2 regions of the Cohnella herbarum genome follow, and region 2 is predicted to be linked to the other one. Evidence: predicted binding sites of a transcription regulator. Region 2 holds the regulator's gene; the other holds the start of a gene.

Region 1 (7,687 bases), 1.5 Mb from region 2:
GGAAGCTTGGGGAGGCGCGGGCAAGAACGTGCCCAATGTCGTGTGTTACACGTTGGGAACGGGAGTCGGCGGCGGCATTATTCTGAACGATCGGCTAATCGAAGGATCCGCGGGTATGGCAGGAGAGTTGGGCCACATTTCCATCGTGGCCGACCTCGAAGCGATCCAATGCGGTTGCGGCAAAATGGGCTGCTTGGAGACGGTGTCGTCGGCGACCGGAATTATTCGGATGGCCAACGATGCGGTAAGCAGGGGAGATCGGACGTCGCTGACGTTCGTGGAAGGCGAGATTACGGCCAAAGACGTCATCGATGCCGCGAAGGGCGGAGACGAAGTCTCTCAGCGTATCGTCAGCAGAGCGGCCTTCTATCTGGGTAAATCAATGGCGGCGGTCGCCGTAGTGGTCAATCCTCAGCGATTCATCATTGGCGGAGGGGTAAGCAAAGCCGGGGAGTTCCTCTTCTCGCAAATTCGCGAGGTGTTCGACAAACTTACGCCGGACAATGCCCGTAAGGGAGTCCAAATCGTAGCGGCTGAGTTGGGCAACGACGCTGGGGTCGTTGGAGCGGCGGGATTGTTCCTACGCGCATAATTGAAGCAGGCGCCCGGCTCCGCGCTCACAAGGCGGGTCGGGCGTTCTTGCGTTAAAGATACTGGGGGAGGGGAAAGCATGGATACGATAACGACTCAGCCGACGCTCGTGATCATCACGGGGATGTCGGGTGCGGGAAAAACCATTGCCGTGCAAAGCCTCGAGGACTTGGGTTTTTTTTGCGTCGATAATTTGCCTCCCGTACTCATACCGAAATTCGCGGAACTCATCGAACAATCGCAAGGCCGGATCGCTAAAGTGGCTTTGGTTATAGACTTGAGGGGGCGAGAGTTTTTTACGGCCTTATCCGAGTCTCTTAATCATATTCGCGAGCATTACACGTTTCAGTACGAGATTCTGTTCCTGGATGCAACGGATTCGGTACTCGTGCAGAGGTACAAGGAAAGCAGGCGCCGACATCCTCTTGCCCCAGATGGGCTACCGCTTGACGGCATACATTCGGAGCGGAAATTGCTGGAGGATCTGAAGGGCTGGGCGTCCCAGGTCATCGATACGAGCAGCCTTAAACCGGCGGCGTTAAAGGAAAAGATCATCGGGCGATTTACGAATTTGGATCGCAACAATATTAATATTAACGTCACATCGTTCGGATTTAAGTACGGGGTGCCTATCGACGCGGACTTGATCTTCGACGTACGGTTTCTGCCTAATCCGCACTATATCGAGAACCTTCGTCCGAAGACGGGGGTAGAACCGGAAGTGTACGACTATGTCATGAAATGGCCGGAAACGCAGACGTTCCTTACCAAGCTGCTCGATATGCTGCAATATTTAATTCCGTTGTACCATAAAGAAGGCAAAAGCCAAGTCGTGATCGGAATCGGGTGTACCGGGGGCAAACACCGTTCCGTTGCTTTGGCTGAGTACTTGGGTCGCAGACTGGGTTCCAGCGATACAGAATTGGTGAGAGTGAGCCATCGCGATTCCGAACGCGATCGGCAAAGCTGAGGTGCGGTGATGGCGATAAAACAGCAGCCTACCCTCTCCCGCAAGCCGCGTATCGTCGTAATCGGCGGCGGTACGGGCTTATCCGTCATGTTACGCGGGCTTAAGCAGAAGCCGCTTGATATTACGGCAATCGTAACGGTCGCGGACGACGGGGGAAGCTCCGGCATTCTGCGCGAAGAGCTGCAGATCCCTCCTCCGGGGGATATTCGTAACGTATTGTCCGCGATGGCGGATACGGAGCCCTTGCTAGCCGAGGTGCTTAAGTATCGTTTCAGCAACGGAACCGGATTGGCCGGGCATAGTTTAGGCAATCTAATCCTAGCGGCGATGACCGATATTACCGGGGATTTCGTTACGGGAATTACCGAGTTGAGCCGGATCTTCGCGGTTCGGGGACGCGTGCTTCCGGCGGCGAATCATGCGATCGTGCTGAAGGCGGAGATGGAAGACGGCTCGATCGTCGTGGGGGAATCCACGATACCTAAGTCGGGGTTGGCGATACGCAAAGTATTCATCGAGCCTGCGGACGTAGAGGCGTTGCCGGAAGCCGTTCAAGCGTTACGCGAAGCGGATGCGATCTTAATCGGTCCTGGCAGCTTATATACGAGCATTATTCCGAATTTGATCGTGCCTAAGCTTGCGGAGGCGATTATCCAATCGGACGCCGTGAAGCTCTTCGTGTGCAATGTCATGACCCAGCCGGGAGAAACCGACAATTATTCCGTCAGCGACCATTTGGCGGCGGTTCATGCCCATATCGGGCATCATTTGTTCGATTACGTGATCGTGAACGATGGGGAAATCCCACCGCAGGTTCAGAATTTATACGCGGAAAAAGGCTCAACGGCGGTACATCTCGATTTGGAAGAAGTTACGCGGCGCGGTTATAAGGTCATTGCGGATACTCTAGTTTTGTTCAGGACTTATTTACGTCATGACGCAGCCAAGTTAAGCGATCATATTTATCATCTGGTCGAAGATTGGATGTTGCGAAAGGAGGGATAAAGGCATGTCGTTCGCGGCGCTAACGAAGAAGGAATTGACTCTGCTCGAAACCGAGAACTGCTGCGAGAAAGCGGAACTGTCGGCATTGATTAGGATGAACGGAACGATAGCGTTGTCGAATAAGCGCGTCGTACTGGATATAGCCACAGAGAATGCCGCGATTTCGCGCCGGATGTACACCCTTCTTAAGCGGCATTTTACGGTCGTGACCGAACTCCTCGTTCGTAAAAAAATGCGGCTCAAAAAAAACAACGTATACGTCGTAAGAGTACCCGCGGGTGCGGAAGCGATCTTAAACGATTTGTCGATCGTCTCCGAAGGGTTCCTGTTCCATCCGAGCATCGATAAAAACTTGATTCGCAAGCCCTGCTGCAAGAAGGCTTATTTACGCGGAGCGTTCCTGGCAGGGGGCTCCGTCAACAATCCGGAAGGCTCGTCCTACCATCTAGAGATCGCATCGATGTACGAGGAGCATTGTCAGGCATTGGTGGACCTCGCAAATAAATTTCATCTGAACGCGCGGTTTATCGAGCGTAAAAAAGGCTTTATTCTGTATATTAAGGAAGGCGAGAAAATCATCGAGTTCCTTAGTATCATCGGCGCTCATCAAGCGCTGTTCAAATTCGAGGACGTCCGCATCATGCGGGATATGCGCAACTCCGTAAATCGGATCGTAAACTGCGAGACGGCCAACCTGAACAAAACGATCGGGGCGGCGGTCAGACAGATCGATAATATTAAGTTACTCGTGAAAGAGGTGGGCTTGCACAATTTGCCCGATAAGCTTCGCGAAGTGGCCGAAGTGAGGCTTCAGCACCCGGATATTAACTTGAAGGAAGTCGGTGATCTGCTTAAAGGGCAGGTCAGCAAATCCGGGGTAAACCACCGGCTGCGCAAGCTTGATGAATGGGCTGAAAAAATCCGGAATGGCGGCGCATAAAGCGTATGGCGCATTTGTTCGAATCAATGTTATAATAGACAAGAAACTGTAGCACGGGGGTCCCGATTAGCGGGACGAACAAAGATAGGGGGTATCCGGTCCATGACGAGACAGCCGGTGGTAGTTCGGCTTAAAACGGGTCTTCACGCCAGACCGGCGGCACTATTCGTGCAAGAAGCCAATAAATTCTCCTCTGACGTCTTTGTAGAGAAGGATGAGAAGAAAGTTAACGCGAAGAGCATCATGGGAATTATGAGCTTGGCGATCAGCTCGGGTACGGAAGTCGCGATCAGCGCGGAAGGTTCCGACGCAGAGCAAGCTGTAACCGCTTTAGTGCAGCTTGTAAGCAAAGAAGAGCTAGAGAACCAATAAGTGACTTTTGTAAAGAGCCCCTTTAAGGGGTTTTTTGCATTTTTAAACAAAAGGTGAAACATTTGGGTGGCGAAGTGCGTCTTAAGGTCAAACATTCGAAAGGGGTTTGGATCATGAAACAAAAAACGCTGCAAATTATGATGGTAGCGATGGCGGTAGTCGTAGTGGGTTGGATTGGATTCGGAAGAGGGGAGGGCGATGTCGTGTCTGCTGAATCATTGCCGGCGGCAACTACCCAGCCGTATACGGTTACGGTTGGGGCTAGCGGATCGATCATGGTTGAGCCCGATGTGGCGTACTTAAATTTGGCAGTAGAAACTCGCGGGGCGAAAGCGACGGAAGCGCAACAATCCAATGCGGACAAATTCGCGGGCGTTGAGAAGACTTTGTACGAGAAGTTCGGAATTGATAAGAAGGACGTGAAGACGACCGGATTTGACGTCCAACCGGAATACAATTATACGGAGAAGGACGGTCAAGTCCTTAAAGGATACATCGCCGTGCATTCCATTCAAGTGACTTACCGGAAACTTCCGGAAATCGGCAAGCTGTTCGATGCGTTAACCGCTTCCGGGGCGAACCGTCTGAACGGCGTGCAATTCTCTACGGAGAAAAAGGAGCAATACGAGCTAGACGCGCTGAAGAAGGCTATGGACAACGCTGCGGCGAAAGCTGGCGTGCTAGCGACATCGGCTAAACGTCAGCTCAAAGGCGTAATGAACATCGTTCAAGGCGACGTACAGAACAGACCCGTGATGTATGCTAATGAAATGGCGAGTGTTCAGATGAAGGCGATGGCCGATAGCGCAGGCGCTTCCTCTTCGGTACAATCCGGTCAGATCGAGATCAGCACGACGGTGTCCGTTCAATACGAGATGCAATAAGCGGGTTGAGGTTGATGTAGCGTGGCTGGTAAGAGAGGAAATGAACGTATAGTTTGTGCCAGTCGTAAGTGTTAGTGTGGAGGCGACTGGAGTGAAGAGACGGGCTTAGTCCCGTCTCTTTTGCGTGCTTGAATCGTTCCTGCAGGCAAGCTCATGCGGTATGCGATCGAAATTGTGCCAGCACCCGACGCACACGCGGCTGGGAGAGGTACGCGAACCGAAATAACCCGTCGCAGCCAGATAGAATTTGCCATTCCATCCTGTGAATAAATAAACCGTCATCCATAAAGGATAACGGTCAAGGTATGGGAATCATCGATGTGGATTAAGCTTCTCTATAATGACTTAGTTGACGAATGGAGAGCGCTTCTTCCAGCAGCTCGATGAATTCGTTGGACAAGTTCATTTTTTTGGCTTCCCTGTAAACTTCCAATAAATGTTCATCTTTTAGCGGGCGAAGCAATGACGCTTTATCGCTTAAACGTCTAGCGGCTACCATGTCCAAGTGGCCTTCGTGGACGTTCTTTACGGGCGTTTTGACTTCAGATGAATTGGCTACCAAGTACGGATAGGACCGTTCAGGCATATAGATCCCTCTCTTCCAGAGTTCCTAAGAGATAACTAGAATTGGAGGTAAATGGTATTACCTCATAAAATAGCATATCACGGATTGTCCGACTAGCAGAGAGGGCATTCAAAGAATTGAATTTTTGTTGACAGCGGACTTTCTGTATGTTAAGGGATGGAAAAACGCGTAACGTCCGTTCTTGTTGAACGGCGTTACGCGTTTTGCGTTGTCGGAAGATTATTGGACTTTGTCGATGACTTTATCGATGAGCCCGTATTCACGTGCCACTTCGGCTTCCATGAAATTGTCGCGATCCGTATCTTTCTCGATGCGCTCAAGCGGTTGACCTGTGCGTTCGGATAGAATGCCGTTGAGCTTATCTCGCAACTTAAGGATGCGTCTTGCCCGTATTTCGATATCGCTAGCTTGACCTTCCGCGCCGCCGAGCGGCTGATGAATCATGACTTCGCTGTTCGGAAGGGCGAATCGCTTGCCTTTGGCACCGGCCGCGAGCAGGAATGCTCCCATGGATGCAGCCATGCCGACGCAGATCGTGGAGACGTCCGGCTTGATGAATTGCATCGTATCGTAAATGGCCATCCCGGACGTAATGGAGCCGCCGGGACTGTTGATGTATAAGTGGATGTCTTTTTCCGGATCTTCGGCCGCCAAGAACAGCAGCTGGGCGATGATGGAGTTTGCAACCACGTCATTCACCTGAGTACCTAGAAATACGATTCGATCCTTGAGTAAGCGGGAATAAATGTCGTAGGCGCGTTCTCCTCGGTTAGTTTGCTCGACAACCATAGGTACAAAACTCATGTTTGACGTCCCTCCTCATGATTTGGTTTTTTTATCATAGCTAATCTGAGGGCAAAAGTCAAAGAAAGTCAAAGGGGTCTCGGCGATGAAAAAAGTAGTTATTCTGATATCCGCGTATGCCGAAAAGGGGTACCCCCTCCGCCGCTGGTTAAAATCGAGTTGTTTTGAATGGAATGTATGGGTTACAACTCGATTTTAAAGGCGGACGTAAACTCTCCGGTGGCACCCCTTTCCTCTATACGCTTCAGAATAACGGAAACTTTTATTAAGCTGAGAGGGGAAAAGGGGAACAAAAAAACCGACCGCGTGACCGGTCGGTTGTGCTGTAAGCTATCAAATGGGGTAAAAGTTATAAGTGGCGCGCCCGTGAGGAATCGAACCTCAATCTCAGCCTTCGGAGGGCTGCGTCATATCCGTTGGACCACGGGCGCTCATTAATGCAGCAAGAGTTATTATATGTGATAAACACTGAAAAAGCAAGGGAAGTCGCGTCTTTAAATTTGTTATTTTCGTGTACGACAAGTATTGCATCCCTTCGCGAATTTAGATAAAATAGAGGTGGGACTTAAAGTGATGTGGTGGGACGTTTTTCGTCCAACAAAACCTTATCTTCGTTGCCGACGATGACCATCCGGTCTCAGGAGGGTACGCGAAACAGAATGCGAAAAATCGTAGACATTCAGAAGCAGCTACTTCCCGATCTTCTGCAGGTTATGGAGAAACGGTACGATATTCTGCACCGGATCTATCTTGCCGGAACGATCGGACGTCGTACTCTCGCCACCGGCGTTGATATGACGGAGCGCGTGCTTCGATCGGAATTGGAGATCCTACGAGCGCAAGGCTTGTTGGATACGGCAGCATCCGGTATGACGCTCAGCGCGAGCGGTAGACAGCTCGTGGAAGAGATGGAACCGATCGTCAAGGAGTTGTTCGGTTTATCCGATCTGGAAGAGACGGTTCGTACCGCTTTCGGATTGAAACGGGTGATTATCGTGCCTGGCGATTCCGATGACTCCGACCATGTCAAGATGGAACTGGGCAGGGCAGGAAGCCGAGTGTTAAGAGACAGTCTTTCCTCGGGCGACGTCGTTGCGGTCATGGGAGGATCAACAATGGCCCGTATGGCTTCGCAATTCACGACGCCAACGCAGCTTAAAGACAACTGGTTCGTTCCTGCCAGAGGCGGCCTGGGCGAAAGCGTCGATTATCAAGCGAACACGATCGCGTCGGAATTAGCCAAGCGAACGGGAGCGAGGTATCGCATGCTTCATGTGCCCGATCATCTGAGCGAGGAAGCTTACCAGACGATCATGCAGGAGCCTAATGTTCGCGAAGTGGTCGATATGATCCGCGGCGCTAGGATCGTCGTTCACGGGATCGGAGACGCGGTGACGATGGCCAGGCGCCGGAAACTCAAAGACGAGACGAAGGAAGAACTGGTTAAGGACGGCGCGCTTGCGGAAGCTTTCGGATATTATTTCGATCGCGACGGCAAAGTCGTTCACCGAATGGCTACGGCGGGCTTACGATTG
Region 2 (7,687 bases):
TACAATCTTGGATTTCTTGCCTTAAGCCGTACGGAAGAAACGTTACGGATGTTGGATTGGTGGAAAACCAAACTGCGTAACGAATGCATTATGGATCCGGCCGGCGGGTACCACGTGGATCAGAGATGGATGGATCTTGTGCCTGCCCGCTTTGACGGCGTTCATATCCTTAAAAACCCTACCTTTAACGTATCGTATTGGAACTTGCACGAGCGTCCGGTCGTCAATCGGAACGGCCTTTACGAGATTCACGGAAAACCGCTGACCTTCTATCATTTTAGCGGATTAGTCTCCGATCTAAGCAGAATTTCCAAGCATCAAACCCGGTTTCAGTGGGGACAATTCCCTGATTTGAAGAAGCTGTTCGGAGAGTACGTCGCGCAATTGACGGCGAACGGTTATCCGGCGACGGCGGGTTGGCGGTACGCTTATCATTATTTCGATAACGGAATTTCCGTTCCCCCCATCGCTAGAACGATCTATAGGAAGCTCGAATCGAAACAAGCATTCGGAAACCCTTTCCTGACGCTTACGCCGAACGGGTTCTATCAATGGCTGTTTTCCCCCACGAGTCTCGTTTCGCCCGTACCGCAAATATTGAAGGAGATTTATTACGCGCGAATCGACTTACAACGGGTTTTTCCCGATTTTTACGGGGCCGACAGAAACAATCTGATGAATTGGGCTAGGGAGCATGTACCTTTGGAATACGGAGTGGATCCCCTCGTCTGGAATCCGGTATGGAGCTCCATGATCTTCCGGTAACAAGATGGGATTAAAGGATGATGGGCATGAAAGGCATTAACTTGATCGGCTACGCAAGGTCCGAGATGGGTATAGGCGAATCTTGCAGATTGGCGGCTAGAACTCTGCAATGCTCGAATATCCCGTTCGGCATCTTGAATTATTCTGGCGGGAATAACTCGAGGAAAGAGGATTCGACTTGGAAATCCAAAGAGATTCATTCGCCTATTTACCCTATAAACCTATTCCACATTAACGCCGACCAGATGCCTCTAGCTTACGAGACATTAGGATCGCGTTGGTTTGCCAACCGACTTAATATCGGTTATTGGCATTGGGAGCTTCCCGATTTTCCTGACGAATATGCGGAAGGTTTCCGTCATCTGGACGAAATATGGGTGCCTACGTCCTTCGTCGAGAGCAGCATTGCGGGGAAATCGCCGATTCCGGTCATCCGAATTCCGCATGGCGTTCAAGTGGATGTGCCGGATAACATAGACAGGAAGTCGTTCGGACTGCCGGAACGCAAGTTTTTGTTCCTGTGCATGTACGACACGTTCAGCTATGGTCCCCGCAAAAATCCTTATTCGGTGCTTAAAGCCTACCGCGACTCGGTCACGCGATTCGGCTTGCCGGCCGGATTAGTCATTAAGATGAATAACCCGCAGCAATCGGAGATCGACAATCTTAAGCGCGACTCCGAAGGACTGCCGAACGTATGGATAATCGATCGGGTTCTAAGCCGTATGGAAGCCAATGCGTTACTGAATTGCGCGGACTGTTATATTTCGCTGCATCGGTCCGAAGGTTTCGGATTACCTTTGGCCGAAGCGATGTATCTGGGCAAACCGGTTATTGGAACGCACTGGTCGGGCAATACGGACTTCATGACGACGGAGAATTCCGGGGCCGTACGATATCGCCTCACCCGGATCGGGCAAAATCTGGGGCCGTATAAGGCGCACCAGTTATGGGCGGAGCCGGACGTCGAGCATGCGATGTACTTAATGAGAAGTGCCGTGTACGATGCCGAATGGAGAAAACGAATCGCGTTGAACGGTCAAGCGACCATTAGGGACCGGTTCTCCCCGGAAGCTGCCGGAAAAGCTATACGCGGCAGGTTATCGTCAACGTTAAACATATCGTGAACGTTGAATCGCCCTTCGATCGCGAAGGGCGATTCAACGTGCAACGAGCATCGTCGAACTTTCGAATTCGAGGGTCCCTCTTATTGAATAAAGCTTTCGCGCCACCTCCATACTAGAAATAAGCGAGTCGGAAAGCGGGATTCGTACCCGTTTGCATTTTACGAAAAGCGGCGTATAATAAAACTATAGTCAAAGAAAGTCAAAGTCAGATCCACCCCTGTTTGACGAACCGGCAAAAGCGCGAAAATCGGCTATCGTCGGGATGTATCGATGAAAGGAGGTTGGACGTTGCCTAACATTACGGATCTTATCGAGCAGTACTTGAAACAAATTTTACAAAGCAGCATGGAAGGCTCGGTTGAAATCCAAAGAAGCGACTTGGCCGATAAGTTCTCTTGCGTCCCGTCGCAAATCAATTACGTGATTAGCACAAGGTTTACGTTGGAGAAGGGCTATTACGTGGAAAGCAAACGCGGCGGAGGCGGATACATTCGCATCCAGCGCGTGAGTTTGCCCTCGCTGGAAGCCGTACAGCGGCACATTCAGCAAACGGTGGGGGAACAGATCGACCAAACCGCCGCCGAGGGGCTCATCTACCAGTTGGAGGAAGCCCGATTTATTACCGCTCGGGAAGCGCGTCTCCTCAAGACCGCCGTATCCCGGGACGTGTTGCAGTTAAAGCTGCCGTTGCGGGACGAGATCCGGGCGAAGCTCATGAAGGCGATTCTTATCGCCCTGCTTGCGAAATGAGAAAAGGAGGATTGGACGATGCAGTGCCAGGAATGCGGCAAACGTCCGGCGACACTTCACTTCACGAAAATCGTGAACGGTGAGAAAGCGGAGTTGCACATTTGCGAATCTTGCGCGCGGGAGAAGGGCGAACTGATCCCCGGAACCTCCAGCGGATTTTCCATTCACAACCTGCTCTCGGGACTGCTGGATTTTGAAACTCCCAATCCGATGGCCAAACAGCCGGCGGCGAAATGCGAAACGTGCGGTATGACTTACGCCCAATTCAGCAAGATCGGACGCTTTGGCTGCAGCCATTGTTATAAACAATTTTCGGAACGTTTGGATCCTTTGCTTAAACGGGTACATGGAAATACGGTACATGTGGGTAAGGTGCCGAAGCGGGCCGGGGGCAGATTGAAGACGAAACGGGAAATCGATCGTTTGAAGAAGGAAATGCAAGGCCGGATCGAGCGGGAGGATTTCGAGACAGCCGCGCAACTGCGCGATCGGATCCGCGAGCTTGAGAATGAAATGAGCGGTTGAAGGGGGTGAATGCGATTGGCTAAACGAAAGTACGTTAAACAAGCTTTAAGCCAATGGATGAACGGCGTCGGCCCGGATTCCGAAGTCGTCATCAGCAGTCGGGTACGCATCGCGCGCAATATTCGCAATATGCCCTTCCCTCTGATGGCGGACCCTTCCCGTTCTCTCTCGGTCATGGAGCAGTTGCTGGGAGTAGCGGAGAGCGGCAGGCTGAACGGGCTAGGCAAGATCGAGCAAATCCGGTTGACCGATTTAACGGAACTGGAGAAGCTCGTGCTCGTCGAGAAACATCTCATCAGTCCGAATTTGGCTAACGATTCGCGCAACGGCGCGCTTATTCTAAGTCCGAACGAGGACATCAGCGTCATGATCAATGAAGAGGATCATTTGCGCATTCAATGTTTAAGCTCCGGGTTTCAGGTTCATGAAGCTTGGGACGCGGCCAGCAAAATCGACGATATCTTCGAAGAGCAAGTCGATTACGCCTTCGACGAGAAACACGGCTACTTAACGAGTTGTCCGACGAACGTCGGAACCGGCATCCGGGTCTCGGTCATGATGCACTTGCCGGCGCTCGTGATGACGGGTCAGATTAACCGGATATTGTCGGCCGTCACTCAGGTAGGGCTTGCCGTTAGAGGGTTATACGGGGAAGGCAGCGAGGCGACAGGAAATCTGTTTCAAGTGTCGAACCAAATAACGTTAGGACAATCCGAGCAAGAGATCATCGAAAATTTATTTCAGGTCGCGCGCCAAATGATCGAACACGAGAAGTCGGCGCGGAGTAAGCTATTAACCGAATCCCGGTTAAGGGTAGAAGATCGGGTGCGCAGGTCGTTCGGGATTTTGTCCCAAGCGATCATCATGGATTCGAAGGAAGCTTCGCAGCGTTTGTCCGATATCCGGCTCGGCGTCCATCTCGGGTTATTGCCGGAAGTGAACGAGTTGGTCTTGAACGAATTGCTCGTATCGACGCAACCCGGATTCCTGCAAATGACGTTCGGAGAGGCCATGAGCCCGGAAGACAGGGATAGGTCGAGAGCGGAATTAATCCGTTCCCGACTGGCAACTATTTCATAAATGTTTTATTCTTAACATTATAGGAGGTGTGTCTCATGATGTTTGGACGATTTACGGAACGTGCGCAGAAGGTGTTGGCTTTAGCTCAAGAAGAAGCAGTGCGTTTGGGACACAATAATATCGGTACGGAACATATTCTGCTCGGTTTGATCCGGGAAGGGGAAAGCATCGCGGCTAAAGCGCTTATCGCTTTAGGTCTTGGCTTGGAGAAAATCCAGGACGAAGTCGAGTCGCTGATCGGCCGCGGACAAGAGCAGCCTACGAATATCGCTTACACGCCTCGGGCCAAGAAAGTGATCGAGCTCTCCATGGACGAAGCGCGCAAGCTCGGCCACACTTACGTAGGCACGGAGCATATTCTGCTCGGCCTTATCCGTGAAGGAGAGGGCGTTGCGGCTCGGGTCCTCAACAATCTGGGCATCAGCTTGAACAAAGCCCGCCAGCAAGTGCTTCAATTGCTGGGCAGCAACGAGAGCGTGTCGCAAAACCATGGTCCATCCGCCAACGTGAGCACGCCGACGTTGGATGGCCTGGCTAGAGATTTAACTGCCAGCGCTCGGGAAGGCAATATCGATCCCGTGATCGGCCGTCAGAAGGAAATCGAGCGCGTCATTCAAGTGCTGTCCCGCCGGACGAAGAACAACCCGGTATTGATCGGGGAGCCGGGCGTAGGTAAAACGGCAATCGCCGAAGGCCTCGCCCAGAAAATCGTCAACAACGAGATTCCCGAGACGTTGCGCGACAAGCGCGTAATGACGCTCGACATGGGCTCCGTCGTTGCCGGAACGAAATACCGCGGAGAATTCGAAGACCGCCTGAAAAAAATCATGGACGAAATTCGTCAGGCCGGTAACGTCATCTTGTTCATCGACGAGCTTCACACGTTGATCGGAGCGGGCGGCGCGGAAGGCGCGATCGATGCCTCGAACATTCTCAAGCCGGCGCTTGCTCGCGGAGAATTGCAATGCATCGGGGCAACTACGCTGGATGAATACCGCAAATATATCGAGAAGGATGCGGCGCTGGAACGCCGGTTCCAACCGATTACGGTAGATCAACCGACGCCGGAAGAAGCGATCCAAATCTTGCGCGGCTTGCGCGATCGTTATGAGGCGCATCACCGGGTGAAAATTACGGACGAAGCGATCGAAGCGGCGGTTAAGCTGTCCGATCGTTATATCCCGGATCGGTTCCTGCCGGATAAAGCGATCGATCTGATCGACGAAGCGGGTTCCAAAGTAAGGCTGAATTCGTATACGGTACCGCCGAACCTGAAGCAATTGGAAACAAGGCTCGAGGATATTCGTAAGGAGAAGGACGCAGCCGTTCAGAGCCAAGAATTCGAGAAAGCGGCCGCCCTTCGCGATACGGAGCAGAAAATCCGCGAAGAGCTCGACCATACGAAAAACTTGTGGAAAGAAAAGCAAGGCCGCACCGATTCCGAAGTTACGCCGGAAGATATCGCTCAAGTCGTCGCAAGCTGGACCGGAATTCCGGTTAGCAAGCTGGCCGAGGAAGAAACCGAGCGTCTGCTGAAGATGGAGAGCATCCTGCACGACCGCGTCATCGGTCAAGACGAAGCCGTGAAGTCCGTGTCCCGCGCCATTCGCCGCGCTCGTGCCGGCTTGAAGGATCCGAAGCGCCCGATGGGCTCGTTCATCTTCCTTGGACCGACGGGCGTAGGGAAGACGGAACTGGCCCGCGCGATAGCGGAAGCGATGTTCGGAGACGAGAATGCCGTTATCCGCATCGACATGTCGGAATATATGGAGAAGCATTCGACTTCTCGTTTGGTCGGAGCGCCTCCGGGATACGTCGGCTACGAGGAAGGCGGCCAATTGACGGAGAAAGTTCGTCGCAAACCGTATTCCGTCGTATTGCTCGACGAGATCGAGAAAGCTCATCCGGAAGTGTTTAACGTCTTGCTGCAAGTGCTTGAGGACGGTCGATTGACCGACTCCAAAGGCCGTTCCGTAGATTTCCGGAATACGCTGATCATTATGACTTCGAACGTCGGAGCCGAGCAAATCAAGAAAAACTCCACGTTGGGCTTCACGGCCGCGCAAGACGCGGGTCGCGATTATCAGAATATGAAGGAAAAAGTGCTGGGAGAACTGAAGAAGTCGTTCCGTCCGGAGTTCTTGAACCGGATCGACGAGTCGATCGTGTTCCACCCGCTGAACGAAGAGCATATCGCAGAGATCGTAACGCTAATGGCCGACGATCTTCGCAAACGTCTAGTCGAGCACAACGTCAGCTTCGAGCTGACGGATTCGGCTAAGGCGTTCCTCGCGAAGGAAGGCTACGATCCTCAATACGGAGCGCGTCCGCTCCGTCGCGCGATTCAGAAGCATATCGAAGACCGCTTGTCCGAGGATCTGTTGCTCGGCAAGATTACGAAAGGCAACGCGCTCCTCATCGACGAGGAGGACGGCGGCTTGGTCGTCAAGCAGAAAGACGGCATCGAGTTGACGAAAGCTTAATTTATAGAGAAGAGGCTGTCTCTTAACGGAGGCAGCCTCTTCTTTAATTTGCTCGTTTGTCCTGGTGTTTTTGTTTGCTTGGTTTCTCTATCCAGCCGAATCATGGTAAAATTCATGAATAGGACGTTGTTCAAAGGAGCTTTAATCTGCAATGGCCAAAGTGAAAACGAAATTTGCCTGTACTCAGTGCGGGACGGAATCCCCGAAATGGATGGGGAAGTGTCCGGGCTGTCAAGAGTGGAACACGATGGTCGAGGAAACCGAGACGGAGATTAAGGCGCCGGTCGGAAGAAGCGAACTACTCCGTACGAAAGAAAAAGCACGTGCCATCATAGACATAGAGAGTGGGCGAGAGCCCCGTATTTCTACAGGTTTGTCCGAACTGAACCGGGTTCTCGGCGGCGGACTGGTCCCCGGCTCATTGCTGCTCGTCGGAGGAGATCCCGGGATCGGGAAATCGACCTTGCTGCTGCAGGCGTCCTATTCCTTATCTACGCAAGGTTTGAAGGTATTGTACGTATCCGGCGAGGAATCGGTACGTCAAACCAAGCTCAGGGCGGATCGTCTTGGAGCGTTGAACGATAGGCTGTACGTGTTATGCGAGACGAACCTGGAAGTGATCGAGGAAGCGATTACCGAAGTGGAGCCGGATTTCCTCGTTATCGACTCGATTCAAACCGTATACCGGCCAGAAGTCGCTTCCGCTCCGGGAAGCGTGGCGCAAGTAAGGGAATGCACGGCTCATTTTATGAGAATATCGAAGATTAACGGAGTGGCAACCGTCTTAGTCGGGCACGTTACCAAGGAAGGCGCGATCGCCGGGCCGAGATTGCTGGAACACATGGTCGATTGCGTGCTTTACTTCGAGGGAGAACGGCATCATACGTATCGTATTTTACGCGCGGTGAAAAATCGTTTCGGCTCGACGAACGAAATCGGGATTTTCGATATGACGGA

Evidence for each region. The regulator CtsR, encoded in region 2, represses protease genes until heat stress. The targets are predictions, from matches to a motif close to ATGGTCAATAAAGGTCAAACA.
Region 1: a site for CtsR is predicted at 6,207-6,227, ahead of clpP (ATP-dependent Clp endopeptidase proteolytic subunit ClpP). Genes of this name have one in related genera too.

Annotation. Positions count from the first base shown of each region.
Region 1 covers NZ_CP051680.1:6,033,373-6,041,059, forward strand. The annotation lists gene HH215_RS25770 (ROK family glucokinase) at 1-592, shown strand, start outside; gene rapZ (RNase adapter RapZ) at 671-1,561, shown strand; gene mgfK (gluconeogenesis morphogenetic factor MgfK) at 1,571-2,566, shown strand; gene whiA (DNA-binding protein WhiA) at 2,571-3,506, shown strand; gene HH215_RS25790 (HPr family phosphocarrier protein) at 3,609-3,878, shown strand; gene HH215_RS25795 (SIMPL domain-containing protein) at 3,992-4,762, shown strand; gene HH215_RS25800 (sporulation histidine kinase inhibitor Sda) at 5,088-5,348, opposite strand; gene clpP (ATP-dependent Clp endopeptidase proteolytic subunit ClpP) at 5,568-6,152, opposite strand; tRNA gene HH215_RS25810 (tRNA-Arg) at 6,509-6,583, opposite strand; gene HH215_RS25815 (sugar-binding transcriptional regulator) at 6,812-7,687, shown strand, end outside.
Region 2 covers NZ_CP051680.1:4,531,834-4,539,520, reverse strand. The annotation lists gene HH215_RS19390 (hypothetical protein) at 1-765, shown strand, start outside; gene HH215_RS19385 (glycosyltransferase family 4 protein) at 792-1,892, shown strand; gene HH215_RS19380 (CtsR family transcriptional regulator) at 2,181-2,642, shown strand; gene mcsA (protein-arginine kinase activator protein McsA) at 2,661-3,167, shown strand; gene mcsB (protein arginine kinase) at 3,183-4,247, shown strand; gene clpC (ATP-dependent protease ATP-binding subunit ClpC) at 4,283-6,730, shown strand; gene radA (DNA repair protein RadA) at 6,882-7,687, shown strand, end outside.